4 regions of the Pseudoalteromonas sp. SR41-8 genome follow, and region 4 is predicted to be linked to each of the others. Evidence: predicted binding sites of a transcription regulator. Region 4 holds the regulator's gene; each other region holds the start of a gene.
What was found. Region 4 encodes FliA, which starts transcription of late flagellar genes. Its sites were predicted from a motif close to CTAAAGNTNNNNNNNNNNNNGCCGATA; they were not measured.

Region 1: a site for FliA is predicted at 2,904-2,930, ahead of H5162_RS05830 (VC2046/SO_2500 family protein). Genes of this name have one in related genera too.
Region 2: a site for FliA is predicted at 2,679-2,705, ahead of H5162_RS19565 (DUF5610 domain-containing protein). Genes of this name have one in related genera too.
Region 3: a site for FliA is predicted at 3,953-3,979, ahead of H5162_RS04955 (DUF4402 domain-containing protein). Genes of this name have one in related genera too.

Annotation. Positions count from the first base shown of each region.
Region 1 is NZ_JACJEE010000006.1:31,442-39,846, reverse strand. Features, by position in the region: gene H5162_RS05845 (M28 family metallopeptidase) at 1-690, shown strand, start outside; gene H5162_RS05840 (general glycosylation pathway protein) at 736-1,680, opposite strand; gene H5162_RS05835 (DUF6172 family protein) at 1,887-2,189, opposite strand; gene H5162_RS05830 (VC2046/SO_2500 family protein) at 2,348-2,869, opposite strand; tRNA gene H5162_RS05825 (tRNA-Tyr) at 2,982-3,066, shown strand; tRNA gene H5162_RS05820 (tRNA-Tyr) at 3,116-3,200, shown strand; gene H5162_RS05815 (M48 family metallopeptidase) at 3,283-4,014, opposite strand; gene H5162_RS05810 (ion channel) at 4,100-5,080, shown strand; gene H5162_RS05805 (MHYT domain-containing protein) at 5,330-8,405, shown strand, end outside.
Region 2 is NZ_JACJEE010000044.1:114-8,518, forward strand. Features, by position in the region: gene H5162_RS19555 (RNA-binding protein) at 207-686, shown strand; gene murI (glutamate racemase) at 649-1,464, opposite strand; gene H5162_RS19565 (DUF5610 domain-containing protein) at 1,528-2,649, opposite strand; gene trmA (tRNA (uridine(54)-C5)-methyltransferase TrmA) at 3,079-4,179, shown strand; gene H5162_RS19575 (DUF523 domain-containing protein) at 4,185-4,634, opposite strand; gene H5162_RS19580 (thiol:disulfide interchange protein DsbA/DsbL) at 4,700-5,338, opposite strand; gene H5162_RS19585 (thiol:disulfide interchange protein DsbA/DsbL) at 5,373-5,996, opposite strand; gene H5162_RS19590 (serine/threonine protein kinase) at 6,026-7,003, opposite strand; gene ccoG (cytochrome c oxidase accessory protein CcoG) at 7,068-8,405, opposite strand, start outside.
Region 3 is NZ_JACJEE010000005.1:6,861-15,265, forward strand. Features, by position in the region: gene H5162_RS04940 (hypothetical protein) at 1-1,983, opposite strand, end outside; gene H5162_RS04945 (molecular chaperone) at 2,009-2,803, opposite strand; gene H5162_RS04950 (DUF4402 domain-containing protein) at 2,812-3,282, opposite strand; gene H5162_RS04955 (DUF4402 domain-containing protein) at 3,293-3,898, opposite strand; gene H5162_RS04960 (SPOR domain-containing protein) at 4,018-4,650, opposite strand; gene galU (UTP--glucose-1-phosphate uridylyltransferase GalU) at 4,773-5,651, opposite strand; gene H5162_RS04970 (thymidylate synthase) at 5,687-6,538, opposite strand; gene lgt (prolipoprotein diacylglyceryl transferase) at 6,554-7,357, opposite strand; gene H5162_RS04980 (sulfite exporter TauE/SafE family protein) at 7,370-8,179, opposite strand; gene ptsP (phosphoenolpyruvate--protein phosphotransferase) at 8,261-8,405, opposite strand, start outside.
Region 4 is NZ_JACJEE010000010.1:93,851-102,255, forward strand. Features, by position in the region: gene H5162_RS08930 (chemotaxis protein CheA) at 1-1,237, opposite strand, end outside; gene H5162_RS08935 (protein phosphatase CheZ) at 1,252-2,016, opposite strand; gene cheY (chemotaxis response regulator CheY) at 2,034-2,417, opposite strand; gene H5162_RS08945 (RNA polymerase sigma factor FliA) at 2,458-3,168, opposite strand; gene H5162_RS08950 (MinD/ParA family protein) at 3,195-4,055, opposite strand; gene flhF (flagellar biosynthesis protein FlhF) at 4,048-5,529, opposite strand; gene flhA (flagellar biosynthesis protein FlhA) at 5,553-7,661, opposite strand; gene flhB (flagellar biosynthesis protein FlhB) at 7,757-8,405, opposite strand, start outside.

The sequences.
Region 1 (8,405 bases), on a different contig from region 4:
GATGAATATATTGTGGTCAGCGCACATTGGGATCATTTTGGCACTAAGCAAACTGATAGCGGGCCAAAAATTTATAATGGTGCAGTTGATAATGCCTCAGGCAGTGCTGCCACAATTGAAATCGCTCGTATATTAAGTAACATGCATAAACAAAAACCGTTTAAGCGCTCGATTATTTTTGCAAACTTTACCGCCGAAGAAACAGGGTTAATTGGCTCAGAGCAATTTGCCAGTGGCGAACTTATCCCTACCAAGCAGATGGTCGCTCTGTTAAATATTGATGGTATGAATGTGCTAGATGGCACCGATTACATACTGCAATACGGTAAAGGTTTATCACAAATGGAAGACTACCTTAGCAAAGCCGCAAGCAAACAAGGCCGTCATGTAAAAATGGATCCCGTGCCACAAAACGGCCTATTCTTCCGATCAGATCACTTCTCACTAGCTAAACAAGGCGTACCTGGTTTACTGTTTATGAGTTTAGGTGATACAGATCCAGATTATATTGCTCATAAATACCATAAAGAAGCTGATGATTACTCTGCTCAGTGGTCATTAGGTGGTGTAAAACAAGACATCGAGTTAATTGTTGATATCGCATCACAACTGGCAAACAACGGTGATTGGCCAAAATGGCAAGCAGATTCAGATTTTAAAACTCGTCGCGCCCAAGACCGCGCAGAATAAATTAAGTTGAGTTGGGGTAGGCATTCATCGCCTACCCCATTTTTATTAATGCCCTTTCTTATTGCGTTGTGCGCTCAATAATAAGGTTTCGGCTTTTGCCCCTAAATACACATAAATAGCCAACGCAATCAATAGCCCTACAACCGCCAACATCATATAAATTGCCGGTAATAAATACTGCGACTGCCCCAGCGCTGCCTTAAACATCGTTAATAACGCTTCAATAGACACTGCAATTAAAATAGTTGAAATAAACCGTGTGATAGTGCGCCGCGTTGAACTGTGCCTAAAGATATCTTTATGCATTAAAATTTCTTCTTCGAGAATCGTTTTACCTAAATCAAATATTGCTAACGCGAGGGTGATAAAAATGATGATCGTAAACGGTTCGAGCGGATCATTTTCTATAGAGCGGACAAACAGTAAGCTATAAATATCACCAAACACCCTACCAAGTAAAAATAACACTAAGATAAATAAGCAACTGACAATAATGCCATAACCCGCTTTAAAAAATGGCGTCATCGTGGCGCGAGTACGATCCCCCATAATAAATTCGATTAATTGCGTTAGACATACATCAATCACTAAATAGCGATTTTCGCCATATGAAGCATGTAACGATTTTATTGCTGAAATACATAAGTGATTGGTAGCGATCGAAATATAGGGCGGCGTAAAACGAGTATGTTGCTGCTGTTGGATACCTTGAAAATACGGCCGTTCACTCAAATCCTGTGAATCGCCACGATTATTTAAGGTTTTCATATACTGACGTTTAAAGCAGACATTATTACCTAGCTGCACGCCATTTTTATCTAAACAGTATTGTAATTCTAAAAATGGGTATTGAGCGATTAAGTAACGATTATCTTGTTGTTTTTTAACACCGTCTTCTAAGCTTGCTAGCACTGAGTCAAGTAAGTCGTGGATCACGGTTTGGTATTCTTGGTAACGTTCGACGCTACTGATATAACTCATTCTTGCCATGTGTTTGCTCCTAACTGCATAATTAAAAGTAATAGCAATTACAGAACCAACTTTACAAAAACTTATAAATCAATTAGTTGTATTATTTAAATAAAATAAAAAATCTATTTCGCACCAACCAGGTGCAAAATAAAGTGCTGGACTTACTTTTTTGCAAGCACAAAAAATGGGCTACTTAGCCCATTCTTTCATTAAATCAATTACTTTTAAATTTCATCATCAGAGTCTTGCACTTGACGTTGTGCAGCTCTAGCAATGATTTCAACATAAAACGACTCTAAGCCTTGTTTTTCAATTTCGCTGATTGAGTTGCTAATTTCAGCAACGTGCACCACTTGGGCATCTTCAGCAGTGTTACCAAATTTACAATCAAATGCCCAGTAATCAGCATCAATTGGCAACGTTTTGTTACGCTCTCTTTTCAAATACTTTTTTACTTCATGCTTTGCAGCATCTACCATGCGAGGGTATTTGATTTTCTCGTGATTCAGCGTGAATGTTTTCTTCATTACGTTCCTAATTACCTTGATTTAATGATGATGGCAATAATACCAAGTAAATTGGAAATGCCATTTGGGGTCATTATAGCAATTGCATTTAGTTTGTGGATGCTTTTTTTCACTAAAATAAATAAAATATTTTTACCGATAATTATTACAGCTTAATATCACGCTTGGGCAAGGTGTAAGGGTTGATGAAGCTCAGCATTATTAAGGCTATCGTAAAATGCAGCCGCATCCATTTGCGGATGATCCAGCTGTGTTTCTTTATCTAAATGACGCTTTCGCACGACAAGTTCGCAATTATCAATCACCATTAGTGGAATATGGTTTTTATCATCTCTGATCACTAATGGTTCCGGCGCAAGGCACGAGCGTAAACGAATATCTGCCATGCTGCCTTGTTGTAATAGCTGTGCATTATGTTGGCCAATGAGCATATCAAATTCATCTGGAGCCAATGCTTGCTCAGGCCCTGCCCCTAATTGTTCACGTAATTGCGCTTCAGTTGGTGTTGAAGCATGTGCATCAAATGGGGTTTTAGGGAGATGAAATTGACTAAAATCTAACACGTCATGAGAAAGCATTGCCAATAATAATGCAAACTCGCCACGACGGTGTTCTGAGACACTTTTGGCAAGACGATTGTTAAGTTGACTCTCTGTGATTAACAAATCATCGATTTGCATAGACTTTAGCCGATTGCAGTTAGTAATAGATATTTATCGGCTTTATTTAATATTTCTTTAGCTTTTTTCTTTACTTAAATGCTCACTTTGCTATTATCAGCGCCGTTGCATTGGAGGGGTTCCCGAGCGGCCAAAGGGATCAGACTGTAAATCTGACGGCTCAGCCTTCGCTGGTTCGAATCCAGCTCCCTCCACCACTTTTCTTACCGCTAAGTTAAGTGGGGCCAAATGCGACAAAATTAGTGTGGAGGGGTTCCCGAGCGGCCAAAGGGATCAGACTGTAAATCTGACGGCTCAGCCTTCGCTGGTTCGAATCCAGCTCCCTCCACCACTTTTCTTATCTATCAGCAAAACTTCATTCTTCGAACTTTATTCTCGCTAACTTTATCCTCGCTAACTTTATCCTCGCTAACTCATTCGACTACCCATTGTAAACTCGCACCGTGTTGCCTTAACCATTTTGTTGCTTGCTTATAATCAGGATAAAACTCACTGACGCGCTGCCAAAATGCGGCACTGTGATTTAAATATTTCAAGTGAGCTAGTTCATGCACAATTACATAATCAATAATACTCTGCGGCGCACTGGCTAATAACAAATTAAAGGTCAATTCTCGTCGTCGATTACAACTGCCCCAACGACGCTTATAAGTATGAATGCGAATACTGCTAGGTAAAGCCTCTGCCATTTTTAGGCAATAAGCATGTACACGCATTTCAATATAGTTTTCTAATTGCTCATGTAAAAAACTTTCGAGCAAGGTTTGGTACATTGGCTGCTGATGCTTAACCCGTCCAGAAAGATTTAGCTGTAACACATTCCCCTGCTGATTTTTTACTAGCTGCCATGCGCTGCGCGAGCTGACACCATAAGTCAGTATCATAGGTTGTGAAAAAACCAGTACGCGATTATCTTGTAATGGGTATTGGCGAGTATCAAGCATTTGACTTTGCTTATTAATTTGCGCATTGATCCAGTCAGTTTTACTTAGCAGCCAGCTTTCAAGTTCCTTTTTAGCAACCCCAACAGGCGCATAAACTGTGACACTTTGTTGCTGGACTTTGATAGCGACAGTTTTGCGGCGGCGACTACGTTTTAATGTATATTCAAACAAACCTAACTCTTGTAATTGACCGACAGTCATTGAACTAATTAACAGGTCACTATAATACCTTGCAAAATAACTGCTAATCTATAACTAAGTAGAATTAAATAAAGCGATATCAAACATGCCTGATAAGCCTTGTTGTCGTTATACCTCTCCCGATGGCCATCATTGTCAAGAAACAGACATGGGCTCAGGTTTTTGTTTTTGGCATGATGCCAAATTTGATAAGTCAGGCTTAGATCTGACCCAAAAATTAGAGCGCTATGCAAAAAAGGGAGGATTATTACAGGGATTGCAATTAAAACGCGCTAACCTCAATGGGCTTAATTTGATAAAACAAGATGATGAGGATGGTTTTGATTTATCTTACAGTAATTTTTATCGTGCAACGCTCACCAACGCTCACCTGTTTAATAATAAAATAGCCCACAGTTCACTGATGAAAGCCAACTTGCACGAAGCAAGCCTGCATTACTGCAACCTACAAGATACAAATTTATTGGGTATAAAACTAAACAACACCCGTATTGATAACATTGAGCTAGGCGCTGAACTATTACAGGAAAAACAAGCTAAAGCAGCGCTTAAACATACAGATAAAAGCGCAGCCCTTGACTTATTTGAACAATCAGAAGAAATATTTCGCAATTTACGTAAAGCATCAGAACAACAAGGCTTATTTGAACTGGCGGGTAATTTCACGTACAAAGAACTGCGGATGCGTCACGCACAATATCCACGGGGTTCAAAAAAACGATTAGCCTCGAGCTGTATTGATATGTTGTGCGGGTATGGTGAAAAGCCTGAAAATGTGATCCGTTTTAGTTTGTCACTGATCATCTGCTGCGCCCTGTGTTATTTTATTTTTGGGGTGATGGATGCTGGTCGTATTATGCAGTTCAATCCGGCGGCAACATTAAGTGATAATTTATTAGCCCTACTTAATAGCTTCTATTTTAGCGTGGTTACTTTTACAACCTTAGGATATGGCGATATTACTCCGGTTGGTTTCTCCCGATTCGTTGCTGCAGTTGAAGCGTTTTGCGGGAGTTTCTCTCTGGCACTATTCGTAGTCGTATTTGTCAAACGTATGACCCGATAATTACCGATTACTTTATCTGCGAAAATAAATAGTTCAGCTAAATACCTGCTATAAAACTGGTTATAAATGATGCTATCATTACGCACAATGAAACTTAGCGAATTGATTTTAAAAAATTTTTGATTTTGTTAAATTTTGCAGCTAAATATGTAAACAAATAACAGGCATTTGCGCAAAATTAATTAATTGTCTTAACATATATTTCAGGTGATATTAGTTATTACTGAAATAACAGTGTATTGAGCCGTTATGCTTACCGCTTTTTTTATTACCGATCACGATCCGAGCCTTCTTATTAATGGTGTTTATGACCCATTTTTAGTCGCTCTGTCTGTTTTAACGGCTATTTTCTCTGCATTTTTTGCAACTTACATGATCGATCTGGCCAAAGAAACACGCTTCAAAAGTTATCAAAAATTAGCCAACTCAACGGCTTCCTTGGTACTTTCTGGCGGTATTTGGAGTATGCATTTTATTGGTATGTTGGCATTTTCACTGTGTACAAATATCAGCTACGACCCAACACTCACCTTTTTATCTTTCATTCCAGCATTTTTAGCCTGCCTAACTGGCGTGTCATTATTAGTAAAAAATAACGCCACTATTTTCAGTTTAATACTGCCCTCGGTACTACTCGGCGCAGGTATCGGCACTATGCATTACAGTGGTATGGCAGCAATGGAATTGAGCCCGCTGCTACGCTACGATCCATTGATGTTTGGGTTGTCAATTATCGTTGCCGTTGTACTGGCGTTTATATCTTTATATGCTCGCTTTAATATTAAAAAGCACCTCCCAACACTAAATTCTTTGCAGACGCGGTTGATCAGCGCAATCATTTTGGGTTTTGCTGTTGCAGGTATGCATTACATGGGAATGGCGGCAACACGGTTTGTTGCAACCTCGCCATTAATTGGTAATGACAGCGCCAGCTCAGAACTTACATTTGTTGCTATTAGCGTAGTGTTCGCCACCATTATTCTAACCGCGATAGTTGCTATCATTAACGGTATGGTACGCTATCGCATGTTACTTGAAGAAAAAACAGGGAATGAATCTCGCTTAGAGGCTATTTTATCGACCGCTATAGATGGCATAGTAACAATTAACAATCGCGGTATTATCTTAAGCTTTAATAACGCTGCAGAGAATATTTTCGGCTGGCATAGCACTGATGTAAAGGGTAAAAACATAAAAATGCTGATGGCAGATGATATCGCAGCCGAGCATGATGAATATCTATTAAAGGCACATCACATCGATTTAGGTAAAGTTATTGGCGTCAATCGTGATGTTCTTGCTAAACATAAACAAGGTCACCTATTTCCTATTCGCTTAGGTATTGGTGAAGCAAACCAGCCAGGACAAGAGTCAATATTTGTTGGCTTTATTACTGACTTGACTGAGCAACGCAAACTACAACAAAACCTCATAGCGAAAGAACAACAATACCGCTCGCTGATGAATAATATGCCTGGCGTGGTATTTCGCTGCCAGTTGGATAAAAGCTGGAGCATGATTTTTATTAGCCCTAGCATTAATGAAGTAACTGGCTATGTCCCATCGGAATTTATCAATCAGCATATTCAGTTTAGTGATTTGATTTTTAAAGATGATAACAAACGCATCAATAAATCGGTCGAGCAAGCGATCGCTGCTAAATCGCAATACTCAATTGAATACCGACTACGTCATCGAAGTGGCAAGCTAATTTGGGTGCTTGAGAAAGGTAGCTTTGAGTTCAACAAGCAAGGTGAAGCGATTTGGATCGACGGCGTTATTATCGATATTAGTGAACGTCGTGAATACGAAGATAAATTAAAGTTGGCGAAAATAGCCGCCGAAGATGCAGCTCAAGCCAAACAGTCATTTATGGCGAATATGAGTCACGAAATTCGCACACCGATGAATTCGATTATTGGCTTTAGTGATTTATTGATGGATACCCCACTTGATCAAGACCAACAAAAGCACTTAATTATCGTAAATAATGCGGCTCGCTCGCTGTTACGGCTATTAAATGAAATATTGGATTCTGCAAAACTTGAAAAAGGTAAGCTGACCATTGAATTAGTGCATTTTAATCTTCAAGCGGTGCTTGATAGTATTATTTCTACATTTTGGTTAGAAGCAAAAAAGAAAGATCTAGAACTAACACTTACCATCAAAGAGTCTGTTCACCCTACTTATTACGGTGATCCAGACCGAATTCGCCAAGTTTTAACAAATTTAATTGGTAATGCAGTTAAGTTTACAGCTCAGGGCTCAGTGAATGTCACTGTCAGTACGACACAAAATAATTACTTATTTTTTGAAGTACAAGATACCGGTATTGGTATTGCTAAAGATCGTCTTAAAGCGGTATTTCAGCCTTTTGAACAAGCTGACGGGACTACTACACGTCGTTTTGGTGGCACTGGACTTGGTACTACTATCAGTAAGCAACTCGTTGAGCTGATGGGTGGCATAATCAACGTAGTCAGTGAAGAAGATAAAGGCAGCTGCTTTTATTTTTCATTGCCTTTAGAGGTCGGTGATGAAACCCAAGTCAATTACTTTGATAAGTTGCATACGCAATTACCTAAGCTGCGCATTTTAGTCGTTGATGACATAGCACAAAATGTTGAGCTACTACAGTTATTATTGTCGCGAGATCAGCATACGATTAGCTCTGCAAGCAACGGCTTAGAAGCGATCGCTATTTTTGAAAAACAAGATTTTGATGTCATTTTAATGGATATCCATATGCCTGAATGTGACGGTATTGCCGCGACCGAAAAAATTCGTGAAATTGAGCAACAACGACAGCTAAAAAAGACTCCGATCATTGCGCTCACCGCCAGTGTCTTACAGCAAGATAAATTAACGGCTAAAAAAGCGGGTATGAATGGCTTCGCCAATAAGCCTGTTGATATCAATCAATTGAATCAAGAGATTGCGCAAGTGCTTGGCTTTGGTTTAAATATAGAAACGCAAATTGCTCACATTGATCCCGCAGCACAGCATATTGATTTTAAAAAAGGACAGCAACTTTGGGGCAGTAAGTGTAAACAGCTGAGCGAAATACACCGTTTTTTTAAAGAGCAGCAGGCAACATGTGACATTATCTTTAATGATGGACTAAATGCCTTAAAAGATATTAATGGCACATTACATACCCTTAAAGGCTTATCTGGTAATTTAGGTTTACCGACTATGATGGCCCTACTTTCAACCTTAGAAAACAGCCAAGCCCCTGAGCAGCAGGCGCAAATAATTCAGCAATTGCAGATAGAGTTTAATGCGGTCAATGAGTTGTTAGCTAGAAAAACCAGCAGCTGTATAG
Region 2 (8,405 bases), on a different contig from region 4:
AACACTTTTTTTCAATCTTTTGACTGTTCGCTCAAAAAGCATGCAAAACGCTTTAAAAGAACACTCAATCGATGCTTTTTCGAGTCTTTTTTGATGTAAATTAAATTATTTCACATAAATATCATTGCTATGTTCATTTATCGCGTTAAGATAGCAAGTTCACAATGTTAAATTAATGTTTATTTCCTGTTTATTGGTAGATCAAAATGAAATTACCCGATCAAAAATCTCTTATCTCTTCAGTTATCCTTGCTGTTATTGGTTTCGTTATAGTTAATTTTGCGCTTTCGAGCCTACAATTAAGTCCTGCACTGTTATTTGGTGCTGGTTTATTAATTGGTGGTGTAGTTATAGCTGCAATGTCATCTGGCGATGTAGAAGAAGCCGAAGTAAAAACAAAAACACTTTATGTGGGCAATCTTCCTTATCGTGCAAATGAAGGTGTAGTTCGCGCTTTATTTGAAGAACAAGGTAAAGTGTTTAATGTACGCCTATTAAAGGATAAAAATACTGGCAAACGTCGTGGCTTTGGCTTTGTTGAAATGGCAGAGCTAGATGCTGATAATGCTATTGCAAAATTAAACGATAGCGAGTTCCAACAACGTACATTGAAAGTTCGTGAAGCAAAACAAAAACAAGATGATGAATCTAACTCTTTTCGTTCTGAGTCGGATCAATCAGCGTAACTAGCTCCACCGGTTGCTTATCAACATAAATAGAAGCCGTTGCGTAATAACGTAGCGGCTTTTTCTTGCCTGTACAATTAGCATCAAGCTCATCACTGCAATCTATATTATGCTCTTTGAGTATTGCACACACCCGTTTGGCTATTGCTACGCCGGAATCAAGTAATAATACAGTGCTGTTAAAATACTCATTCAAACCTTTTGCTAAAATTGGGAAATGCGTACAACCTAACACGACTACATCCACTCTATTATCAATAGCGAGACTATCGAGCTCTGCAACTAGTTTGTCTTGGATAATCTTTTTACTTTGATATGTTTGTTCCGCCAACGTTACAAGTTCAACACTTGCATATAAATGTACTGTGACAGCTTGACCATGCTGGCTTATCAACTGTTGTGTATAACTACTTTGTACTGTTGCTGGTGTGGCCAATAAGGCAATATGCTGTGACTTAGATAATAAAGCGGCGGGCTTAATTGCGGGTACTACACCGACGATCGGTATCGTGGTTAATTCGCGAAGTGCGCTCAGTGCTGAAGTAGATGCGGTATTACAAGCAATAACTAACACATCAACGTGTAATTGTTGTGTTTCTATAAAAATTAATAATCCGGTGAGGCGCTGAATTATGGTTTGTTGACTCAGCTTTCCATAAGGTAGGTAGGCGTTATCCATAAAATAACTATAACGGCCATCAGGTATGTATTGCTGAATATGCTTCAGCACTGTGGTACCACCAATGCCCGAATCAAAAACCATGATATGAGGTGACAAACAACTCGCTCCTTATAATAACTAAGCTGAGCAGTTTGCCACGCGGTGTACTGAAAATAAAGCTTATGCTTCACTCTCTAGTGCTGCTGAGCGCAATTTATTCATTTGCTCAAACATTGATTTTGTATAGTCGACTAATTTGCCTATTTCCTCTTGGTCTTGATTTAACCATTGTAAAATGCCTGACAGTTCATTTTGCAAACCAAGATCACCCGCTTCATTAAAGGCATTTTTTAGATCGTCATTAAATGGAGCTATTTTTTCAGCCACAGCTTTCTCTGGTGTTGGTTTATTCTCTTGATAGCCTTTTATTGCTGCAAACGTTTTAGTTTGCTTTAAGTCCATTGAAAACGCGACCAGCTGTTCGTTGCCTAAGTTGAGCTCTTGTGCTTGTTCAAAGGCTTGTTCCAAATCACCACCAAAAAATGTTTTACTAACATTTTGCAAGTCTTCCATCATTGCATTAATAGCCTTTTGTTCATCTTCGTTTAAGTCACCATTTACTGACATGCTAAATGATAACTCCCGCGATTGTGATGATGCACTGGCATAGCCTTCATTTTGACCATTACGCTGATAACTACTGGCTGATTGCTGTTTAAATGCATCAGCAAAACTAATACTCACCTCGTCACCTTCTGCAGTGGTGAAGTTATACTGAGCATTATTACTTAAACTTAAATACTGTGCTTGAGTAACACTGACAGAATCCGGTTTAGGGTTAAATAAATCCTCTTCAAACTCATCCAGGCCATTAAAAATACCTTCTTTGGATTTTTCTATGCCCTGCTCAATTTCGTCGTTTAGAATACCGGTATCTTTTAATTCACCATAAGCATCATCAATACCTGTTTGCACACCTTTGCGTGCATCACTAAGCATACCTTTGAGTTTTTCATTATCGGCTCCATTGACTTGCGCTTTCTTAACGGCACCAGTTACAAAGTCCAAAACGTTTTTGACGATTTCTTCAAAATCAAATAGTGGCTTGTCTTTTTTCTCTTCCGCGACAGGTAAGCCTAAAGCCTCAGCCATTTTGTCACCTAACACTTTTGCTGCTAATTCTTTACCACGTTGCTGGTAACTATCTTGAGGCGACTGTATTGTAGGTTGCTGTAATGCAGCTTTGTTACTGTATTTATTGACGTTGTTGTTTGGAACAAAGCCAAAGTTGCCAATTTTCATGATCCGACTCCTATTTTTGCTTACTTAAGTATCGGCCCAAAAATAAATAACTAAAGTAAAATGTACAAAAAAACAGCATTTGCTATTACTCAAAATTAGGGCCTGTTGACCTTTAAGGATTAAAATTTGTTCAACCTCGGGGCGATTTAATCGCGGCGCGAGATTTGTAACCTAGTGGGCTAAGTAAAAATTGAGCAACAAAGAGTTAATCGCCCCTAGGCAGAACCCTTCGGGCAGCGCGCGTTTGGCATTTATGCTACGTTATCGCCTATTTATGGGGAATAACCACACTACATAGGCTCTGCCTTGCCTAAAAACCAAACGCACAGCTGCAAAATTAACCTAGAAAGATAAACAGACCCTAGACAAATAATCCCTGCCCCCTACAATAGCGCCGATAAACAGCATAATGAAATAAGGTAGTAGGTAATGGCGGTTATAAAGATCGATACAACAGGATACGACGCACAGTTAAATGAAAAAGAGCAACGTATCATTGCGCAATTCCAACGCTTTGGTGTTGAACAATTAGAAGTCTTTGCCTCTGAGCCAATTCATTACCGTCAACGCGCTGAATTTAGAGTATGGCACGATGGCGATGAGTTATTCCACATTATGTTTGATCAAGCCACCAAAGACAAAATCAGAGTCGATGTGTTTGACCCTGCAGCGCCGCTAATTGGGGAAGTAATGCAGGCAATGATCGATAATCTTAAAGGCTGTGAAGTCTTGCGTCGTAAATTGTTCCAAATAGATTATCTTTCTAGTTTAAGCGGTGAGATTTTAGTGAGTCTGCTTTATCACAAACCACTCGACGAAGAATGGCTAGCAGCTATCAAGTCACTAAAAGAATCATTGAGTGAGCGCTTTAAAATTGATTTTATTGGGCGTGCTCGCAAACAAAAAGAAGTACTCGGTGATGATTTTGTTACTGAGCGTTTAACAGTTAATGGCCAGCAACTTATTTACCAACAAGTTGAAAACAGCTTTACGCAGCCAAATGCTAAAGTAAACATTAAGATGCTGGAGTGGGCACAAGACTTATGTAAACCACTAAAAAATGATTTACTAGAGCTCTATTGTGGTAACGGTAACTTTTCAATTGCCTTAGCTGGTTCGTTTAATCGTGTATTAGCAACCGAAATTTCTAAATCGTCAGTACACTCAGCGCAGTATAATATTGCTAAAAATAACGTAACTAACTTAGATATCATTCGTATGTCGAGCGAAGAGTTTACTCAAGCTATGAAAGGCGAACGAACCTTCTCACGTTTAGAAGGGATTGACTTAAGCAGCTATGATTGTCAGACCATTTTAGTTGATCCGCCGCGCGCAGGCATGGATACACTAACATGTGATTTGGTGGCTAACTACGAGAGTATTATTTATATCTCATGTAACCCTGATACGCTAGAGCGTGATTTAGAGCACCTAACTCGCACTCATGAAGTTAAACGGTTTGCGATTTTTGACCAATTTCCATATACCCACCACATTGAATCAGGGGTATTTTTACAACGTAAATTGTAAAGTATCTATGCCAGTGCTTTTACTAGCGCTGGCATTTGCTGCTCACTAAAGACTTTAATACCATTCTTTTCTAATAGCGAAGCCGTTAATCCCATTCCAACCACCTTAATACCACTGTGCGAGCCATCGTAAATTGTATTACGACCACAAGAAGGACTTGATTCCTTTAATAGCGCAAAACGAATATTGTACTGTTGGCAAAGGCGTAATGCTTGTTTTGCACCTAGCTGAAATTCCGGTGTCACATCATCACCAGTATTGGTAATCACTTTACCGTTGACGATTTCAGCAGGATCTCTAGGAGTGGATAAACCACCAGCAATCTCAGGACAAAAAGCGACTATACGTTCCTGCTGCTGCCATGCGATAAGCTGAGGATGGAGTAACTGTTGTCCGCTACCATCGTAGCGCACGGGAGCACCAAGTAAGCAACTTGAAACCAGTATTTTATGCATTTCTTACCACCTGCAACAAAAAAGCTCCGCGTACGGAGCTTTTTTACAATAAACACTAAACCGCTCTATTTAGCAGCTAAGTAATTAATCAATTTGCTAATATCTTCAGGCTCAGTAATACCTGATTCACGACCTAGGTTAAGCTTATATTTACCATTTACGATAAATGTTGGTACGCCACGCAGTGCCCCCTTATCTTTATAGTAATCTTGGTCACGCTTCATTTTTGAACTCATAGTGCGTACTGAAAAACTTTTATACAGTTTATCAAACTTATCACCGTCAACACCTTGCGCGACAAATACATCTTTAACATCAGCTAATTCATTAAACTTAGCACGTTTAACGTGAACATGATTAAACATAGCAGCAATAATGGCATCTTTTTGTGGTAGTACTTCAGCTGTTGCAAGTGCCTGTGAAATCATTTGTTGATTTTCAGGATCACGCACACCAACAAAATCGACGTGGCTCTTTTTAAACTCAATACTTGTATCAAGTTTAGGTTTAACCTCAACTAATAGAGCTTCGTAGTTATTACACGCTGGACAATAAAATGAGAAAAACTCTTTTACCTCTGGCTTTTTACTAGCGCGCTCAGATACTACATCATAATGCACACCTTCTTCATAAGTTGTTGGTGCTGCATTCGCGGCTAATGGTAATAAAAGTGCCAGCAATCCTGCTTTAACTAATTTGATCATCGGTAAAAACTCCAAAAATTATTGTTTTAATAGCTTATTGTTGTAATAAAAAGGCAACTAACTCATCAAGCTGCTCTTGGCTCTTGATGGTATTGATATTGATTTTATATTTATCATTAACGATAAACGTTGGTACACCGGTTAAGGCTCCCATTTGTGAAAACTTATTTTGCTTGTCTTGCATGGCTTTTTCCGCCGCAATCACAGGCATGCTAGCAATATCTTTATCAAAGGTATCGCTATCAATACCATTTACTGCAAGTAATGCTTTGACGTCTTTAATGTTATTGAGTGGAGCACGTTTTATATGAATGCTGTCAAACATTTGATCTGCAACTTGCTCACCTTTGTTATGCTGTTTAGCGATGATATATGCATAGCTCAAATTACTTTGCACTTCTGGCGCTAAACCACCTAAAAAGTTGACATGGTTTTTTACAAACTCAGTACCTGCAGGCAAGCTTTTTTCCATTGCTTTAGCTACAGCTTCAAACTTAAAACAGTGCGGGCAATAAAATGAAAAGAACTCTGTTACTTGTGAGGTTTTACTTTTTTCAATTTTTAGTACGTCATAGTGCTCACCAGCTTTAAAATCTGCAGCCATCGCAGCAAAAGGTAAACATAACAGTAGTAAACTCAATTTTAGTTTTTTAAGCATTGGACTCTCGTTTCAGATATTTTTAATAATTAGTTAGGCAGCAACTTCAGCGGCGGCTCTTGAAGTGCAGAATACTGCTCTTTCAGCGCTAAAATTTGTTGCTCCCAGTATTTGTCATCAGCAAACCATGAAAAGTTCCGCGGAAATGCCGGATCTTCCCAACGTTTAGCTAGCCACCCCATATAATGAATCATACGCATTGCCCGTAATGGTTCAATTAATTTGAGTTGAGTGTGATCAAAATCACAAAATTCTTCATAGGCAGTCACTAAGGTATCTAACTGTAACAGTTGATTGTTTCGATCGCCACTGAGCATCATCCATAAATCTTGAATCGCAGGCCCTTGACGACTATCGTCCAAATCAACAAACATCAACGCATCACCGGCCCACAGAATATTACCGGCATGGCAATCACCATGTAAACGTATAGTATCCACCTGCTGGTAAAGCGATTTCGTTTTAGCGATCACCATATCCAAAATAGTATAAAACGCGGTAGTTAAACTGCTAGGCACCAGATTACTGTTTTGTAACTGAATTTTAGCTGTATCTAGATACTCGTCACACCCTATGACCGGACGTTCGCTAAAAACATTGGCTTTAGCTGCTTGATGCATTCGACCAATCAAGCGTCCTAACACATCTAACTGATCAAGATTATCAACTTCAAAGATGCGCCCCCCGACACTTGGGAACAAAGTAAATAGATAACCATTATGCTCAAATAAGCTTTCGCCATTACGCTGTATCGGCGCAACTACAGGCACTTCAGCATCAGCCAATTCAAATGCAAAGCTATGCTCTTCGAGTATTTGTGCCTTACTCCAGCGCTCGGGGCGATAAAATTTCACCACATAACGTAGGCCATCTTCAGCTTTGAATTGATAGACACGGTTTTCGTAACTATTCAGTGCTAATAAGCCAGACTCTGCGTAAATACCAATACTTTCGACCGCATCTAAAATCGAATCCGGGGTGAGGTCAACAAAACTAAATTTACTCATAATTCTCATCAATTATAAAAAAAGCGGGAAAATCCCGCTTTTTATTTGTTATCAGTGTACTTAACTATCGCGCTTTAAAGAAGTTACTCGGCTGCGAAATTTGTGAACTTGGATTGTCCACTGGCGATAATACAAAATTAAACTCGGTCATAGGCGCTTTCAAATCATACGGATCCATCACCAATGATAATGGCACGTTATGCGATTCGCCCGCTTGCACGGTAAAAGTTTGCTTACCTATGTACTTAAAGTTCTCCAGTCCTACCACCTTAATATTAAAGGTTTGCTCGTATTGTGCTTTGTTGATCACTTTAAGTGTGTAGGTATTTTCGACAAGCCCATTAAAATCGACTCGATAGAGTTGATTTCGATCGCGAATAATATCTAAGTCCATTGGCTTACGCATCACAATATTCGTTACCAGCGCTGCGCTGAGCACCACTAATATAACAATATAACCAATAATCTTAGCGCGCAGAGGATTGGTTTTATTCTCTGGCGTTTCTAGGTTACGCTCAGTGGTATATGAGATAAGCCCGCGCGGATAATTCATCTTATCCATTACTCCGTCGCAGGCATCGATACAGGCGCCACAGTTAATGCATTCAGCTTGCAGACCATTGCGAATATCGATCCCTGTTGGGCATACTTGTACGCACAAATTACAGTCAATACAGTCACCTAAGCTAAGCTCTTCTCGATCTTGTTTACGACTACGTGGCCCACGATTTTCACCACGTTTTTCATCGTAGCTTACTGTGAAGGTATCTTTATCAAACATTGCAGATTGAAAGCGCGAATACGGGCAGATATGCAAGCACATAATTTCGCGCATCCATCCAGCATTACCATAAGTACATACAGTAAATACGATAATGCTAACCAGCGCATAGCCACCTACATCAAAAGTAACAAAATCCGGTAACAGCTGACGAATAGGTGTGAAATAACCAACAAAGGTAAGTGCGGTGTATAAAGAAAAAGCTATCCAACCTGTATGCTTGGCTGTCTTACGCCAAAATTTATCAAAGTCCATTGGTCGCTGATCAAGCTTCTTGCGTTGATTCGCTGTCCCTTCGAACTTTTCTTCAAACCAAATAAAAATAAACGTCCAGACTGTTTGCGGGCACGTATAGCCACACCATACCCGACCGTAAAAGGTGGTCACTAAGAATAACGCGAATGCAGCAAGCATCAGAATAAAAGCAAGAATAGTAAAATCTTGTGGCCATAGAGTTAGCCCAAAAATGTTATATTTTTGACCAATGAGGTCAAATAACACAGCTTGTTGGTCATTAAAGTTTATCCATGGCAGCGCCATGAACGCCAACATACCAAGAAAACCAATGCGCTGTCTTAATAGTTGATGTAACCCTTTAACCGCACGTACATAAATGCGATT
Region 3 (8,405 bases), on a different contig from region 4:
AAAATCATCATTTTGCCAATTAAGGCCCAAGTCCGCTGATTGGATATTCTCATTTAGGGTATTTTTAAGTGTGAGCTCGGCTTGTAACTTTGCAGTAATACTGCGATTAAATTCAGCTTGGTAACTTAAAATATCACTGTCTGGCGATAATAAATAATCAAAACCAAAACGGCTATATAAACGCCCTATTCGTCCTTGCACACGGGTTGCCCCATATACTTTGCTTTGCTCATTTACATTTTGCCATTGCAATAGGTTGTTCACAGAGAAGCCTGAATAACTATAATTAAAACGATTATAGGCTTGTTGTAGGTCGCGACCTGAGCTTGAATGCTGTAATAAATAGTTGTTTTGATAATTAAGGCGACCATAACGATTTTGCATCAACTCACCCGACATATCGAATTGATAACTTTGCAAGTCTTGCTGTTGATCCGAGCGATCTGTAACGGTAAACAGCAGTGATTGATCGGCCAGTTGAGTTCTTGCTGTGAGTTCTAATTCATTTTGTTGTTGGTTATTTTGCTCGTAGTCTAAATTAACCAACAGTCTTTCAAACAGGTTGATATTGGTACCAAAAGCAAATTGATAAAACTCATCGTCCTCACGCTTTTGCGCCATAGCCCCGGTGTAAATCGCGATATTATCAGTCAAACCACGTTCGTATCGCCCTGCCGCTAACCAGCCACTTTGTTGTGAATTACTTTCACTTCCTAGTAATTGTTTACCTTGCTCTGATACTGATATTTCGTATGCTGCTTCTCCTTGCGCCAATTGATTACCGTCAATAAAGTAATATTCTGTTTTGCGTTCAACTTGCCCTTGAGGACCATAAAAGATCAACTCAAAGTTATTTTCACCATACAGTAAATCAATACTATCGAATATATAACGGCCATCTGCAAGGCTTAACTGTTGTTCAATTAAAATGCCATTACGATAAAGCTCAACATCCCAACCAGGCTGGATAGCGCCTGTGAGATTAATCCGATTGTTATCTATTTTGCGATCTAACTGATAATTTGAAAACTTAAAACCACGGCCATATTGACCGTTATAACGACTACCTACTTGCGTTGCAGTGATATCACCAAACTCCAACTCGCTGGCTGCAAAAACACCGAGTAAGCTGTTATTAACATCTTGTTTAGAGAATGTCAGCCGAGAGTCAGTCAATAAATCTTGTTTACGTCCTGCTAAAAAATATTCTGCTGAAAGGTACGCAAAATCTTGTGCGCCTAATAATGAATAACTTGTACGGCTGCTATCATTATCACGACGATAATTTAGCTGCAAATCAGCCACTGGCATTGAAACCGCCTGATAGGGACTAGCCTTCCAAGGTTGTGTAGGTTGGTTATCCCCTTTACGCTGGTTGTTAAACAAACGCTTTTGCCTTTGTTGTTGCGCAGCAACAGGAAACAATTGCTCCGTTGTAAGCTCTAGCGTCAAATTCGCATAATCAGGAATAATAGCAACTGAGAAGGCGCGCTGTAAAACGGCTGCATCAATATAAATATCATCATCAATTAGTAGTTGCTGCGAAGATAGCGTAACAAACTGATTATTAAAAATTAATTGTTTAGGTTCAGTAGCATTTAGTGTAAATAAGTTTGCTTCATTGATAAACCAACCTGAAGCGGTGCCATTTGCAATATCAACATTAATAGCCAGTTGTAATATTTCGACTAAACCCGATAACCCCAATAACACACCTTGTTCGCTTTTTATCGCAAATGCTTCACCAAGATATTCACCGTTTAAGTGCAGCGAAAAGAGTAAAAATTCACCGGCGGCAATGCGCTGTGCTGCAGGTTGCCTGTGTTCGTCTATAACGGGCTGCTGTGCACTCACTTTCGGGTGCGGTTGATTTAATTTAGTTTGAATAGCCTTAAGTGTGCGCAACACATCAGCAGTTTGCACAGCACTAGCAAAACTCATTGAGCTTAAAAATAAAAGCCCAAGAGTAAATATACGGATCACTTTATTCGCTTAATAACGCTTAAGATTATTTCCCAATAGCGAGTGTGTATGAAGCAAAATCAACCCCTTTATATTCTTCAGCACCTTGATAATCGAGGAAAATACTGCCCTGTGTTGGCAGCTGTTTATCTTTAAATAGGCTCAGTGTTGCAATGGTAGTATCAACTTCTGGATACAGGCTTAAATTGCTAATTTCAGCTACTTTCTCATTCTCGCCTGATGCTGTTTTTATATAAGCGCTGAGTTTTCCATAACTACTAAAGTTGTTATGTCGTTGCAGTTGAACTTGAATTTGTGGCTTGCTTTGATTGCTATTTTTTATAATATTTGCCTGAGTGATCGTAACATTAGGTTGTTCTGGCTGCTCACGGTAAACAACGGGAATACTAAAGCTCATAATCATGTTGATCTGTATTCCTGATTTTTGCTCTTTATTTTCGTTAGGTAGAGCTTGAAATAATAAGTGCGAGCGGTATTCGCCTTGCTGCAAACCTTTTGGCTTTCGAATAGCAATTTTAACGGTTTGTTTTTCACCTGCTGCTAAGGTCACTTGCTTAGGGGATAAACGTGTCATTGGCGATAAACTGTTTTCGGTCACTTGCGCTAAATTATTATAACCCCCACCTGGTAAAGCTTGTTTTTCACTCCAGACTACTCGGTACGTACGTTGTTCATCAGAATTATTGATCACCGTGACTTTAGCACTACGCTGGCGTTCATCAAAAGTAACACGGGTAGGTGAAATCAATAAGTTTGCCAAGGCCATTTGGCTAAAAAATGCTGTTAGCAGCACACACATCACTGTTAATTTATTGAACATCTCAGTCCTTAGTAGTCAATCAAAATTTCTAGGTTAGTAGTTGAGGAGTAGTCGCCATCGGAATAGCTTTTACTACTAGGTTTTGTTATTAATGTGCCGCCTATAAACACTTTCGCCTCACCTAAATCATCAGTGATGGTAGATTTTGGAAAGCCATTGAGACGTACTTCAAAATCGGCGCTGCTGCTACCCTGTGCGTTGTGCTGTAAGGTTACAGAATTAACTAATTGCATAGTTAATTCTGTATGTGCAGGGAAATCGGTTAGTAATAGCTCAGCAGGTCGTCCTTTCTCTAGTACATAAATTTTACCCATAGTATTTATGTCACCGTTCGCTTTGATTATCACGGAACTAACATTACTGTTACTTGGTATGACTAACGTGCCAAAATCAAGCGACTGTTGCTCTATGGTATTTGCGAAATGGTTAGGGCTGTAAATTAAAATACTTACAGCCACTGCATAAGGTAAAAGTCGCACTAGAAGCGATTTAATAAGCGACTTCGATTTGGAAATCACCAGAATAGACTCCATCAGCATAATCTTTAGAAAACGCTGCTGAATCGGGTGTACTAAGTGTCGCTCCTATATTGAACGATACTGTTCCATCTGTAGAATCAACCATTAAATTAGGTGTTCCATCTGTATAAGTTTCGTTTTCATTAGGGCCTGAAGTAATTACATAAGTCCAGTTCCCAATAGTAAAGTTTGGCCGCCCATCATCTTTAGTTCCTTCATATTCTAAAGTAGTTTGTGTAGGGCTAATTATTTTTAATTGTGCATTCTTAACCGCTTCAGATACAGTAAAAGAAGCGGGAACTCCATCATCAATGATCGAAATTGAAGCATCTGTACCTGTAGAGCTACTAGTAGAGACAGGACTTGCAGCTGGTAATGGATTAACAACTATACTCGCAACATGAGTGCCAGATAAATCTGCAACTGCACGGATAGTACCAAAGCTTAAATCATCATCCTTGTCTAATTTAACTGCATTCTGCACAGTTACTTCGGCACGGAATGTAGAAGTAGTAGACACCGCACTAAAAGATATAGCTAGAATACTCACAGCAAGTATTGGAAGAGATCGTTTCATATTAAATCCTTATAAAAATGGGGCATTACCATAAAGAGCCCCTATCATAAGATTTATCGGCAATTAGAACAATTACTTTAAGATTAATTACATAAAAATCAGATAAATAACTGGCTTAGTTAAAGTGGCTCACCAACAAACGGAGCACTCAGGCATTTTTGGCCTAAACTTTGCGCTAAAGAACAAAATAGATTGGCCTCAGTATAATTTTGAAATGGCCCAACTCGTAACCCATACATGGTAACACCTTTATTTTGACGCTCAGTCATTACAAAATCTAATTGGCTAAATGCCTGTGGATATTGCTGCTGTAACTTTGTTATTTGCGTTCTCACTCTTTGCGGTTTTAAATACAGCCCAAGTTGCGCGCCTGGCAGTGAATTGTTATACAGTGGCTGGGGGCGGTTTTCGATAGTTTTTGAGGAGTTAGCAGTATCAGGGGTCTGTATTTTTTCAGCATAATGAGCCACCGTAACATTATCTTCGCGAAGCACCGCTGGGTTTTCTGCAATATCAGTTTGAGAGGAAAGTGCCATTATTAATAGTTGCAAGTCTTCCTCCATCGCAGCTAAACGAGTAATACTCTCTTGTTGCGAGTGCCATTGCTGAACATACTCTTTGACTTGTTGATCAGAAATTAATGCAGGCTGCTGTTCCACCGGGTTAGCATTAATACTACTGCACCCACTAAGCCAGACAGTTGCTGTAACCAACACTGTGGTATACCAAGCTTGCTTTTTAAAACACATCATCTGTTAGCATCACAAAATAAATAATGCCATATTATAAGCAAAGTCAGTGCCAGTTTCAGGATTTTTAAGCAATAAAAAAGTGCCACTAAGGCACTTTTATAAGTTAGGCTCAATAAATGAGCTTAAACTAAGGTTTTAATAAAATCACTTAGTTCATCTTTAAATTCATCACGACGCAGTGCAAATTCAATAGTAGCTTTTAAATAGCCCAACTTACTACCACAATCATGACTACGCCCTTTTATCGCATAAGCAGCAACAGATTCTTTTTCCATCAACATAGCAATTGCGTCTGTTAACTGAATTTCGTCGCCGGCGCCTGCGGGAGTTTTTGCAAGTAATGGCCAAATATTTTTACTTAGCACATAACGACCTACCACAGCCAAATTTGATGGTGCGCTATGCACAGGAGGTTTTTCAACCATATTAAGGATCGCTGCGCTTTGCCCTTGTTCAAGCTTTACGTCGCCTAAATCGACCACACCAAACTTATCAACATCCTGCATAGGCACAGGCTCAACCATTATTTGGCTTTCGCCGTTTGCATTAAAGCGAGTAATCATTTCAGCTAAATTATCTTTTTGAAGATCGCTTTCAACGTCATCAATAATTACGTCTGGTAAAATAACCACAAACGGTTCGTTACCAATAATCGGCGCAGCGCAGTTTATTGCGTGCCCTAGCCCTTTTGCTTCACCTTGGCGAACGTGAATAATTGTCACATCTTTTGGACAAATAGCTTGTACTTCAGCAAGTAACTGACGTTTAACCCGCTTCTCTAGCGTTGCTTCTAACTCAAAGCTGGTATCAAAATGGTTTTCAATAGAGTTTTTACTAGAGTGAGTCACTAATACAATTTCTTTAATACCCGCAGCAACCGCTTCATTAACTACATATTGAATCAAGGGTTTATCTACAATCGGTAACATCTCTTTTGGAATAGCTTTAGTAGCTGGCAACATACGGGTGCCAAGTCCTGCAACTGGGATCACTGCTTTCATTATTCTCTCCTTAAAACTATGATGCTTATTAATTGTTACACTGAAAACGGGTATTTAATTGCATCGTGGCATTGATAGCCATTTACCTCAAAGTCATCACGGGTGACCCACGTTTCGATATCTTCGAGTGATTTAATATTTGGATTAATCGTCAACGTAGGTGATGCAAATGGCTCACGCTGTAACTGCACATCGCGCATTAATTCCAGTTGGTTCTCATAAATATGGGCATTAACGATTTTATGATAGGCCTTACCTGCTTTGTGGCCAGTGATCTGCGCGACCAGTGCAAGCAATACAAAACATTGAATTTGATTGAAGTTCAAACCAAGTGGCACATCACAACTACGCTGATACGAGGTTAAATAAAGCGTATCGCCAAGAAGCGAAAAAGTATGCGTGTGCATACATGGGCGCAAACACCCTAACTCAAATTCACCCGGATTATAAAAAGTGATGATCTCGCCTCTGTCATCCACACCATTTTTTAAATTATCAATGACTTTTTTCAACTGATCTAACGCAGTGCCATCAGGGCGTTGCCAATCACGAGCTTGTACGCCATATACTCGGCCCATGTCATCCTCACCTTGGCGGTTCGGATTATTTAACCATGCTTGGTTTTCATTGGCATTAGCATCCCAAGTCATGCAACCTATGTCACGAAATTGCGCAGCGCTACTATAACCACGTAAATAACCTAACAATTCAGCTATCGCCGCCTTGTAGTAACTTTTACGGGTAGTGATCATTGGGAACTTATTATTTGCCACATCATACTCAAGCTCGGCATTGATAACCGTTAAGCAACGAGTTCCTGTACGTTTATTTTCAACCCACACGCCTTCATCAACGATGCGCTGACATAATTCTAAATATTGTTTCATTGTTAACTTCTTTTATTAAGCTTTGCTGGCAACAGCTGGCTGTGGCTTTTTATACGCCCATATTATCAAACCTAGGCCTGCGATGACCATCGGCAATGACAATATTTGCCCCATTGAAATAAAGCCGCCAAATAAACCTAAATGCGCATCGGGTTCACGTACGTACTCAACGCAAAATCTAAATACCCCGTAGCCTAGTAAAAATAATCCGCCTACGCTGCCCGCTGGACGTGGCTTTTTTGTAAACACATACAGAATAATAAACAGCACTAGGCCTTCTAAAAATGCCTCATACAACTGTGATGGGTGACGCGCCAGTGGACCACCAGTTGGGAATACCATAGCCCATGGTACATCGGTAGTTCTGCCCCATAATTCGCCGTTAATAAAGTTACCAATACGCCCTGCTAAAAGGCCAACCGGCACTAGCGGAGCAACAAAATCCCCCACTGCAAGTAACTGTTTTTTACGTGTCCAGGCAAACACACAAATAGCGGTTATCACCCCTAAAGTGCCACCGTGGAAAGACATACCACCTTGATCGATTCTAAATAAATACAGTGGATTTTCTAAAAAATAACTAAATTGATAAAACAGTACATAGCCAATCCGACCACCCAGAATGACTCCCAACATACCGTAGAACAGTAAATCACTGACCTCTTCTTTTGTCCACCCCGAGTTAGGTTTAGCCGCTTGCCTATTTGCCCACCACATCGCAAAAGCAAAACCAATTAAATACATTAAACCGTACCAACGTACGCTGAGAGGACCGACAGAGAAAATAATCGGATTGATGTCTGGAAATTCAAGAGCCATAAAAATTAAACCTTAACTAAAAACCATTTGAAGCGCGATAATAACCAGTAACACCGCGAACACTTTTTTTATCGTTGAAACAGGTAAATAATGCGTTGCTTTGGCTCCAATTGGTGCCATAAACCACGAAGTTATCACTATACCTAATAATGCTGGTAAATACACAAAACCTGCAAAGCCATGTTGTAAATCGGTTACTTGCCAACCAGCGCTGATATACCCCACAGAGCCAAATAACGCAATCACAATGCCACATGCTGCCGCGCAGCCTATGGCTTTTTTAATATCAACTGAAAAATAATGTAGTAGCGGCACAATCAATGCGCCGCCACCAATACCAATCAAACCTGATAATCCGCCCATCACTGCACTAATAGCGCCAATAATTGGGCCTCTTGGCATAGGTTTGACCGCGACAGGTTTATTACGAGCAGACAACACCATACGAGCAGCAATAAACACCACACTAACAGCAAAAACGATGCGTAATAACTGTTCTGGAATTAAACTCGCGGCAAAACCACTGATCAGAGCACCAAGTCCAACGCCAGACATAACCCAAGGCGCAATTTCCCATGGCACATTTTGATTCTTATGGTGCGCTAATGCAGATGACGTTGAAGTGAATAAAATAGAGGCAAGCGAGGTAGCAATAGCAATAACCAGTACATGATCAACCGCAACAACATTAAAATGCACTAATAATGAACTCAGTACTGGCACAATAATTAATCCGCCGCCAATGCCTAATAACCCAGCTAAAAAACCAACCACACAACCTAATAGCGCGCAGCTGATAATCAGGATAACTAAATCATGCATCGTACACTCTTATAAAATTGAATTTATTATATGCATATACTAATCGATTATATCGAATCTTTACAGCACTCGTTTAGGCTACTAAGAAGCCTGATTTGGGGTATAAAATAATTCACCAAGTTGATGCTCAATCATAAAATTACGCGTTAACCTAAGCACTTGTTTTGCAGTAGATTGTGCTAAACACTCCGCCAGTAATGCTTCCATATCGCTGGCTTTTAAACGT
Region 4 (8,405 bases):
TGATCGGTTGCATCCGCGTTTTCATCACCGCACCTTGCAAGTCCGCAGTTACTACATCAAGGTTTGAAATGGCTTTACCCATCGCTTCACTTTCAGTATTGGTTGCTAAACTGACTAGGCGATTGCGCACTAGCACAAGTTCACCGACCATATTCATTATTTGATCAAGGCGTTTTGTATCAACGCGCACAGTGGTATCAGCTTGTGGTGGAACTGATTTTTTCGCAACAGCTGTCGCTGGAGCTGGCTTTTCAGCCGCTTTCGCAGGCTCAGACACTGCTGGTTTAGGCGCAGGTTTAGCTGCGGCAACAGGTGCTGGGGGAGGGACTGGTTTTTGAGCGGGTGTTGGCTCAGTATCTGCAACTGCTTGTGGTGCACTCCCTTTGCCGTGCAATTCATCTAATAATGCTTCAAACTCATCATCGCTGATCTCGTCTGGACTATTACTTTTAGTTGGCTCTGATGACGCTTGGGGCGGTTTAGGCGCAGTATTTTCGGTGCTTGCAGTATCTTTATTACTGACCAAACCAAAGCTACCAACACCATGTAATTCATCTAATAAATTATCGAATTCGTCATCAGTAATATCACTATTTGATGACTCATTGCTAACTGTTACTGCTGGAGTTACAGGACTTTGTCCTTTTCCATGCAGCTCATCTAGCAAACTTTCAAATTCATCTTCTGATATATCATCGATTTGAACATCTTTTTTATCGCTATCAACTTGACCATCAAATAACAAGTCAAATGCAAATGGATCATCAGAATCATCTAAAATAGCATCAGCATCAACAACAGGAGTATCGTCTGCAGGCTCAGCAGCGCCAGTTAGTTCTTCAGCAGTTGGCGGCAATCCCAATTTATGTAAAACAGCCAGCAACTCTGGATTTGCAGGTTCTGGTTTTTCTCGGCTTTGGATGGTCGCAAACATTTCGTTGATAGTATCGAGCGCTTGCAAGATCACGTCCATCAGCTCAGAATTAACCTTACGAACACCTTGACGCAATAAATCGAAAACGTTTTCTGCACCGTGACAAGCGTCAACTAGCTCAGTCATGCTTAAAAAACCTGCGCCGCCTTTTACCGTATGAAAACCACGGAAAATTGCATTGAGTAATTCGGTATCATCTGGGTTATTTTCAAGCTCCACCAGCTGTTCTGACAAAAGCTCAAGAATTTCTCCAGCCTCTACTAGAAAATCTTGTAAAATATCTTCATCGACTTCAAAGCTCATGCAGTTCTCTCCTCTTAGAAGCCCAAGCTTGATAATAAATCATCAACATCATCTTGTCCTGAGACAACATCATCACGAGATTCTTTATCAATAATTGGCCCTTCAGGGCCTGCAAGTGTATTTTCAGCAGGCGGTTTTTCAATGACTGGTGCTATTGTTTTTGTTTCGCTATCATCTTGGCTACCAAATGCTGTCAACAAGTGGATCAAGCTGTCTTCTACTTCTCTAACAAGCTCTATCACTCGACGGATCACTTGACCTGTTAAATCTTGAAAATCTTGTGCCATCAAGACATTGGTCATGAGTCCTTGCAACTCATCCGTTTTAGTTTGCGAGCTATTCATGAACTTATCTAAGCTGTGGCATAATGTTTTAAACTCACCTAGCTCAATTTCACGATTCATTAAACGATCCCAAGTGGGTTTAATGTCTGAAATATCATCTGCAAGCTGTTGGGCAATTGGTAAACTTGCTTCTACAGCATCCATGGTTTTATTAGCAGCGTTCTCTGTCATTTCCATAACATAGTTTAGACGCTGCTTAGCATCGGGGAGTGCGTCTTTGGTCAAATCAGCTAAACGTGTATCAAGCTCAAAATTTTTCAACGCATCATGAAGCTGACGCGTAAGTTTGCCTACTTCGGCAAATAATTCTGATTGCTCTTTTGACGCCGCATCAATAATTAACTGATCAGCTTTATCTTGTTCACCATTTTCAAGGTAAACCACAAGCTGCCGGGCTTGTTCTAAACTGATCTGAGGCGCAGCTGGTGCTGACATAAGCCTCTCCTATTTATTTAACCTAAACGCTCAAACACTTTTTCCAATTTGGTTTTCAGTGTTGCGGCTGTAAATGGTTTAACGATATAGCCGTTAACACCAGCTTGTGCAGCAGCAACAATTTGTTCTTTTTTAGCTTCTGCTGTTACCATTAAAACAGGGATGTGTTTCAGGCTGTCATCGGCCCTGATAGCGCGCAAGAGGTCAATTCCTTGCATGCCAGGCATGTTCCAATCTGTTACTACAAAATCAAATTCTTGATTCTGCAACATCGGTAAAGCTGTTGAGCCATCATCAGCTTCTTGTACATTTGTAAAACCCAAATCTCTTAACAGATTTTTGATAATACGTCTCATCGTCGAAAAATCATCAACAACAAGAATTTTCATGTTTTTATCCAAAACATCCTCCGGTGAGGTCTGAACCTATATTTACTTACTACTAGTTAATCCAGTCATTGATTTTTGCTTTGAGCTTAATCATCGCCTGACCATGTATCTGACTCACACGCGATTCGCTTACATCGAGTATATGTCCAATCTCTTTTAAATTCATTTCATCATTATAATAAAGCGACAATACTAACCCATCTCGTTCAGGTAAAGATTGTATAGCTGTTAATAATGATTGATTAAAACGTTCATTTTTAACGTTATTAAAGGGCTTGTCTAGTGCTAAATCATGTCCCACTGGTGTGATAACATCTTCATCAATTCCCAAGTCTTCTATACCTAAAACCTTACTTGAATTTACATCACTAAGAATATGATGGTACTCATCTAGCGTAATATCAAGTTTTTCAGCAACTTCACTATCTTTAGGTTCTCGATTCAGGCTGCTTTCTAGCTCACTAATCGCTTCAGCAACTCTGCGGCTATTACGGTGCACTGAGCGAGGAGCCCAATCACCTCGGCGCATTTCATCCAGCATCGCACCACGAATACGAATGCCTGCAAAGGTTTCAAAGCTTGCACCTTTAGTCGCATCAAAGTTTTTTGATGCTTCAATTAACCCTATCATCCCCGATTGAATCAAATCATCGAGTTGCACACTCGCGGGTAAACGAGCGATCAAATGACAAGCCACTTTTTTAACTAAAGAAGCATGTCGCTCAACAATCACATTTAAATTTTGTGTCGATTGATATCCCATCGCTTTATTCACCGATGCCGTCATAGTTAGCCGTTTACTAATTTTTCTATGAAAAATTCTAAATGGCCAGATGGTTGATTAGGTATAGGCCATTTAACTGCTTTTGTCGCTAATGTTTTAAATGCAATTGCCGCTGGAGAATTTGGAAATAAATCAACAATTACTTTTTGACGACGAGTTGCTTTACGCATGTTTTCATCATAAGGGACTGTTGCAACCAATTCCATTGAGACATCCAAAAAGCGATCCGTTACTTTTGAGAGCTTAGCAAATAGTTCGTGGCCTTCACGCATACTGCGCACCATATTAGCAACTATTTTAAACTTATACACACCATGCTCACGACTCAACACTTTGATTAATGCATAAGCGTCGGTTATTGAGGTCGGTTCATCACATACTACTACCATGACATCTTGCGCTGCGCGCGAAAAACTTAATACCATGTCAGAGATACCAGCAGCAGTATCAACAATTAATATATCAAATTCGGTATTCAACTCACTAAAAGCACGAATTAATCCAGCATGTTCTGATGGAGAAAGTTCCACCATACTTTGTGAGCCTGACGTCGCTGGTACTATTTTAATTCCTGCAGGCCCTTCAACTAAAATTTCATCGAGCTCACATTCACCTGATAGTACATGAGATAGATTACGTTCAACCCGAAGCCCTAACATCACATCACAATTTGCTAAACCCAAATCGGCATCCAGAACTAACACTCGGTTTCCGAGCTGACCCAACGCAATCGCAGTGTTAAGTGAGACGTTAGTTTTCCCTACGCCACCTTTACCACCTGTTACAGCGATAACTTTAACGCCGTTATTATTGTTTTGACTCATTTTACGCAGGCCACTTGCTTGATCTAATACTGTGTTAATCATACATCCCTACTGTGCTTGACGCTACTGCTTGGCGTCGTGAATGTTGTGCTTTTGTTCTTTTTAAATACAATTGTTCTGCTTTTTTTACTAATTTCTCTGCATTGGCGACCCGAATGTCCTCTGGAACGCGCTGACCGTTAGTAAGATACCCTATTGGAAGGCGATTTTGAATCGCTATACTAATAATCTCACCTAAACTTAATGATTCGTCTAATTTAGTGAAAATACAGCCACTTAATTGTACCTTCTTAAAATGTCTTACGGTTTCTTGTAAAACATTAATTTGTGCGGTCGCACTGAGCACTAAATAATTGCGAATATCGACACGTTGATTACGCATTAATGTATTTAGCTGCTCAGTTAAACGTAAATCACGTTGGCTCATTCCCGCGGTATCTATTAATACTAGACGCTTATTTCGTAAATGATATAAAACTTCTGCTAATTCATTGGCATCTTTAACTTGTTTTACACCACAACCGATGATCCGGCCATAAGTAGCTAACTGTTCATAAGCGCCAATACGGTAAGTATCAGTGGTAATTAGCGCAACTTTATCTGCACCATATTTTTGTGCGCCAAGGGCTGCAAGTTTTGCCACGGTTGTAGTTTTACCTACCCCAGTAGGACCAACAAGTGCATATACCCCGCCTTGGCGAAGGATTTCGTTATTTGTAGTATGCATTTGGTTTTCAACCATTTGCAATAGTGCTTGCCAGGCTTGCTGACGTGACACATCGTCCGGAATAAAGCAGGCCATTTGCTCTGCAACTTCACTGTCGATACCCATTCCAACTAAACGATCGATCATGCATGCGCGGGTAGGATCGCGACGCGCTAAATCTTGTTGCATCAAACCCGATACCTGATACTCAAGTAATTGACGCATCGCAGCCATTTCATCACGCATAGCGGTGATTTCATCTGTTTTGGCTGCACTTTTTGCTGGCATCGGAGTATCTAAATCATCAAAACCACTTTCTAGATCATCATCAAAACCTAAGCTATGTGCTTGCGTTTGTGGACGCGGCGCAGTATCGCGACGAGCAAAATCACTATGCGCTTGTGGTTCATGGCGAGCTTGCTGTGCTTGATGTTGTTGCTGTGGTTGATACTGAGTAGATGTATCAATCCCTGACTGGCTAAACATAGACGCAAGCTCAGGTGAGCGTGGACGCGGTGATTGGCGCTCTAATAATGCTTGTAAGCTATCAGCTACCGCAGCTTGCGGCTCATGCTGCGCACGTTGTGGCGCAGGTTTAACAAAGTTAGCATTCGTTTGCGGTTGCACCTTAGCAACATGTGGTTGTGCCGGTGCTTTCGGGGCTGCTTTTTCATAATCAACGGCGGCAACAATCTCTACCCCATTGGCTAATTTTTTATTTGACATGATTACAGCATCTACACCGAGTTCATCTTTAACTTCTTTCAGTGCGGTGCGCATATCTTTAGCAAAAAAACGTTTTATTTTCATGGTTCAACCCCTTTAAAATCCGATTATTGGCCTACTGAGCTGACAATCTTGATCTGTCTTTCGTCTGGTACCTCTTGATAAGACATCACTCGCAATCCTGGAATGGTGTACTTAACAAAACGAGATAACACAGTGCGTAACATTCCTGACGTTAGCAATATCGAAGGTTCACCGGCCATTTCTTGGTTTTGATGCGCTTCATTTAATGATTGTTGAAGTCGCTCTGCAAGTCCTGGCTCTATTCCGGCACCTTCGTCGCCTGCATTTTGTAGTGACTGATGCAACATCTGTTCCAACTCAGGCGCCAAGGTTATGACAGGGATTTCTGATGACATTCCAACCGCGTCTTGAACAATTAATCTGCGCAGTGAAATTCGCACTGCTGCGGTTAATACATCAGGATCTTGGCTTCGAGGGCCATACTCAACAAGGGTTTGTACAATTGAACGCATATCGCGAATAGCAACGCCTTCATTTAATAAATTTTGTAATACTTTAACAATTGCTGTTAGTGGTAAAATATCTGGCACTAGCCCTTCAACTAAACGAGGATGACTTTTTGCCAGCATATCTAATAGATTTTGCACTTCCTCGTGGCCGAGTAACAAGGCCGCGCTGTTAGTTAGTAACTGACTAATATGCGTTGCTACCACAGTCGCTGCATCAACCACGGTATAACCGAGTGATTGTGCTTCATCTTTTTGATCTGGTTTGATCCAAATAGCGTCTAGACCAAAGGCAGGATCTTTAGTAGCAATCCCTTTTATTGGACCAAATACTTGGCCAGGATTAATAGCCAACTCATCACCGTGCTTAAGCTCGCCCTCACCACTTGAAACACCCATCATGGTAATTCTGTATGCATTTGGGTCTAACTCTAAGTTATCGCGAATATGCACTGGTGGAATTAAAAAACCAAGTTCTTGAGATAACTTTTTACGTACCCCTTTAATTCGGTTTAATAATTCGCCACCTTGTGATTGATCAACTAATGGAATTAAGCGATAGCCAACTTCGAGGCCAATTACATCAACTTGTTGTACATCATCCCAACCTAGCTCTTTTTGCTCTTGCTTGTTAGCAACACCAGTGCCTGTTGCACCGCCATTGGCAGCTTCTGCTTCCTTAGCAGCCGCTTCTTTGAGCTTACTTTGCTGGGTGTAATACGCTAAATAACCAAGTAAAGCACCAAGGCTTAAAAAGGCAAAATGTGGCATACCCGGGACCAAACCCATCACGATTAAAATACCCGAAGCAATAAATAATGATTTTTCGTTACCGAGTTGTTTCTTAAATTGATCGCCCATATTGAGCGATTCATTTTGACGAGTAACAACAATTGCAGTGCCAATAGATAACAGTAATGATGGTAATTGTGCAACTAGACCATCACCAATGGTCAGTAAGGTATACACTTCCATTGCGTTACCAAAGCTTAAATCATGCTGGATCATACCAACAAACAAGCCGCCAACAATATTGATGATCAGTATCACTATACCAGCAATCGCATCACCTTTTACAAACTTACTCGCACCATCCATAGAGCCATAAAAGTCCGCTTCACGGGTGACTTCTTCACGGCGATCTCGTGCTTGCTCCGCACTAATAAAACCCGCATTCAAGTCGGCATCAATGGCCATTTGTTTGCCTGGCATCGCATCTAAGGTAAAGCGTGCCGATACCTCAGAGATCCTGCCTGCGCCTTTGGTGATTACCACAAAGTTGATGATGATCAAAATCAAAAACACCACTAAACCAACTGCGTAGTTGCCACCAATTACCACTGAACCAAAAGCTTCGATTACTTTACCTGCGGAATCGCCACCGTTATGGCCTTCAAGCAGCACCACCCGGGTACTAGCAACATTTAGTGCCAAACGCATAATAGTTGCAATCAATAGTACTGCGGGAAACATCCCAAATTCAACAGGCTTCATGGTGTAAACTGTCACTAACAACACCACTAATGCTAAAGCTATATTAAACGAGAAAAGAATGTCGAGTAAAAATGGCGGTAACGGTAAAATCACCATGCCCAGCGCAGCGAGCACCAGCAAAGGTGTACCAACACCTTTTAAATACTCTTTTTTATCTTTATTAAGTTGTTGTAATACAGCTTTAAATTCCATAATTCTACAATTTCAAAAAATTGACACTAAACGGAATTTGCAATAACTATTCCAAGTTATTAATTACGAGCTTAAAAGAATACTGATTATTCAAATCAATACTTATAGGCATCTGGAATTGGGAGTGTTTTATTCAATTTTGTAGGGCGTTTACCACGGCCTTTTTGAAAGCGTTTAAGCTGAAATACATAAGCTAAAACTTGTGCGACTGCAGTAAATAGTTGGTCAGGGATTTGTTCTCCTACTTCGGCAGTATGATACAGTGCTCGAGTAAGCATGGGGGACTCTACAATGGGTACCTCGTTACCTATGGCTATTTTTCTAATTTGCATCGCCATCTCATCAACGCCTTTGGCAACTAATATAGGCGCGCCAGCGCGCTCTGTGTCGTACTTTAATGCCACAGAGTAATGAGTAGGGTTGGTAACAACTACATCGGCATCTGGCACATCCTGCATCATGCGTCGCTGCGACATTTGTCTTTGCGTTTGTCTTATACGCGCTTTAATTTGCGGATCACCTTCAGAATTTTTATATTCATCTTTGACTTCTTGTAGAGTCATTTTTAATTCTTTGTGATGTTTATGGCTTTGATATGGCGCATCAATCGCAGCAATAATGGTTAAGGTGCAGGTCAGCCCTAAAAACATCCATGCGAGTATCTCTAAGGCATGAATGATATTGCCCGGCGCACTTTCAATACTCAGATGAAGAATTTCATCAAAGAAGGTGTTGATCAAAAAG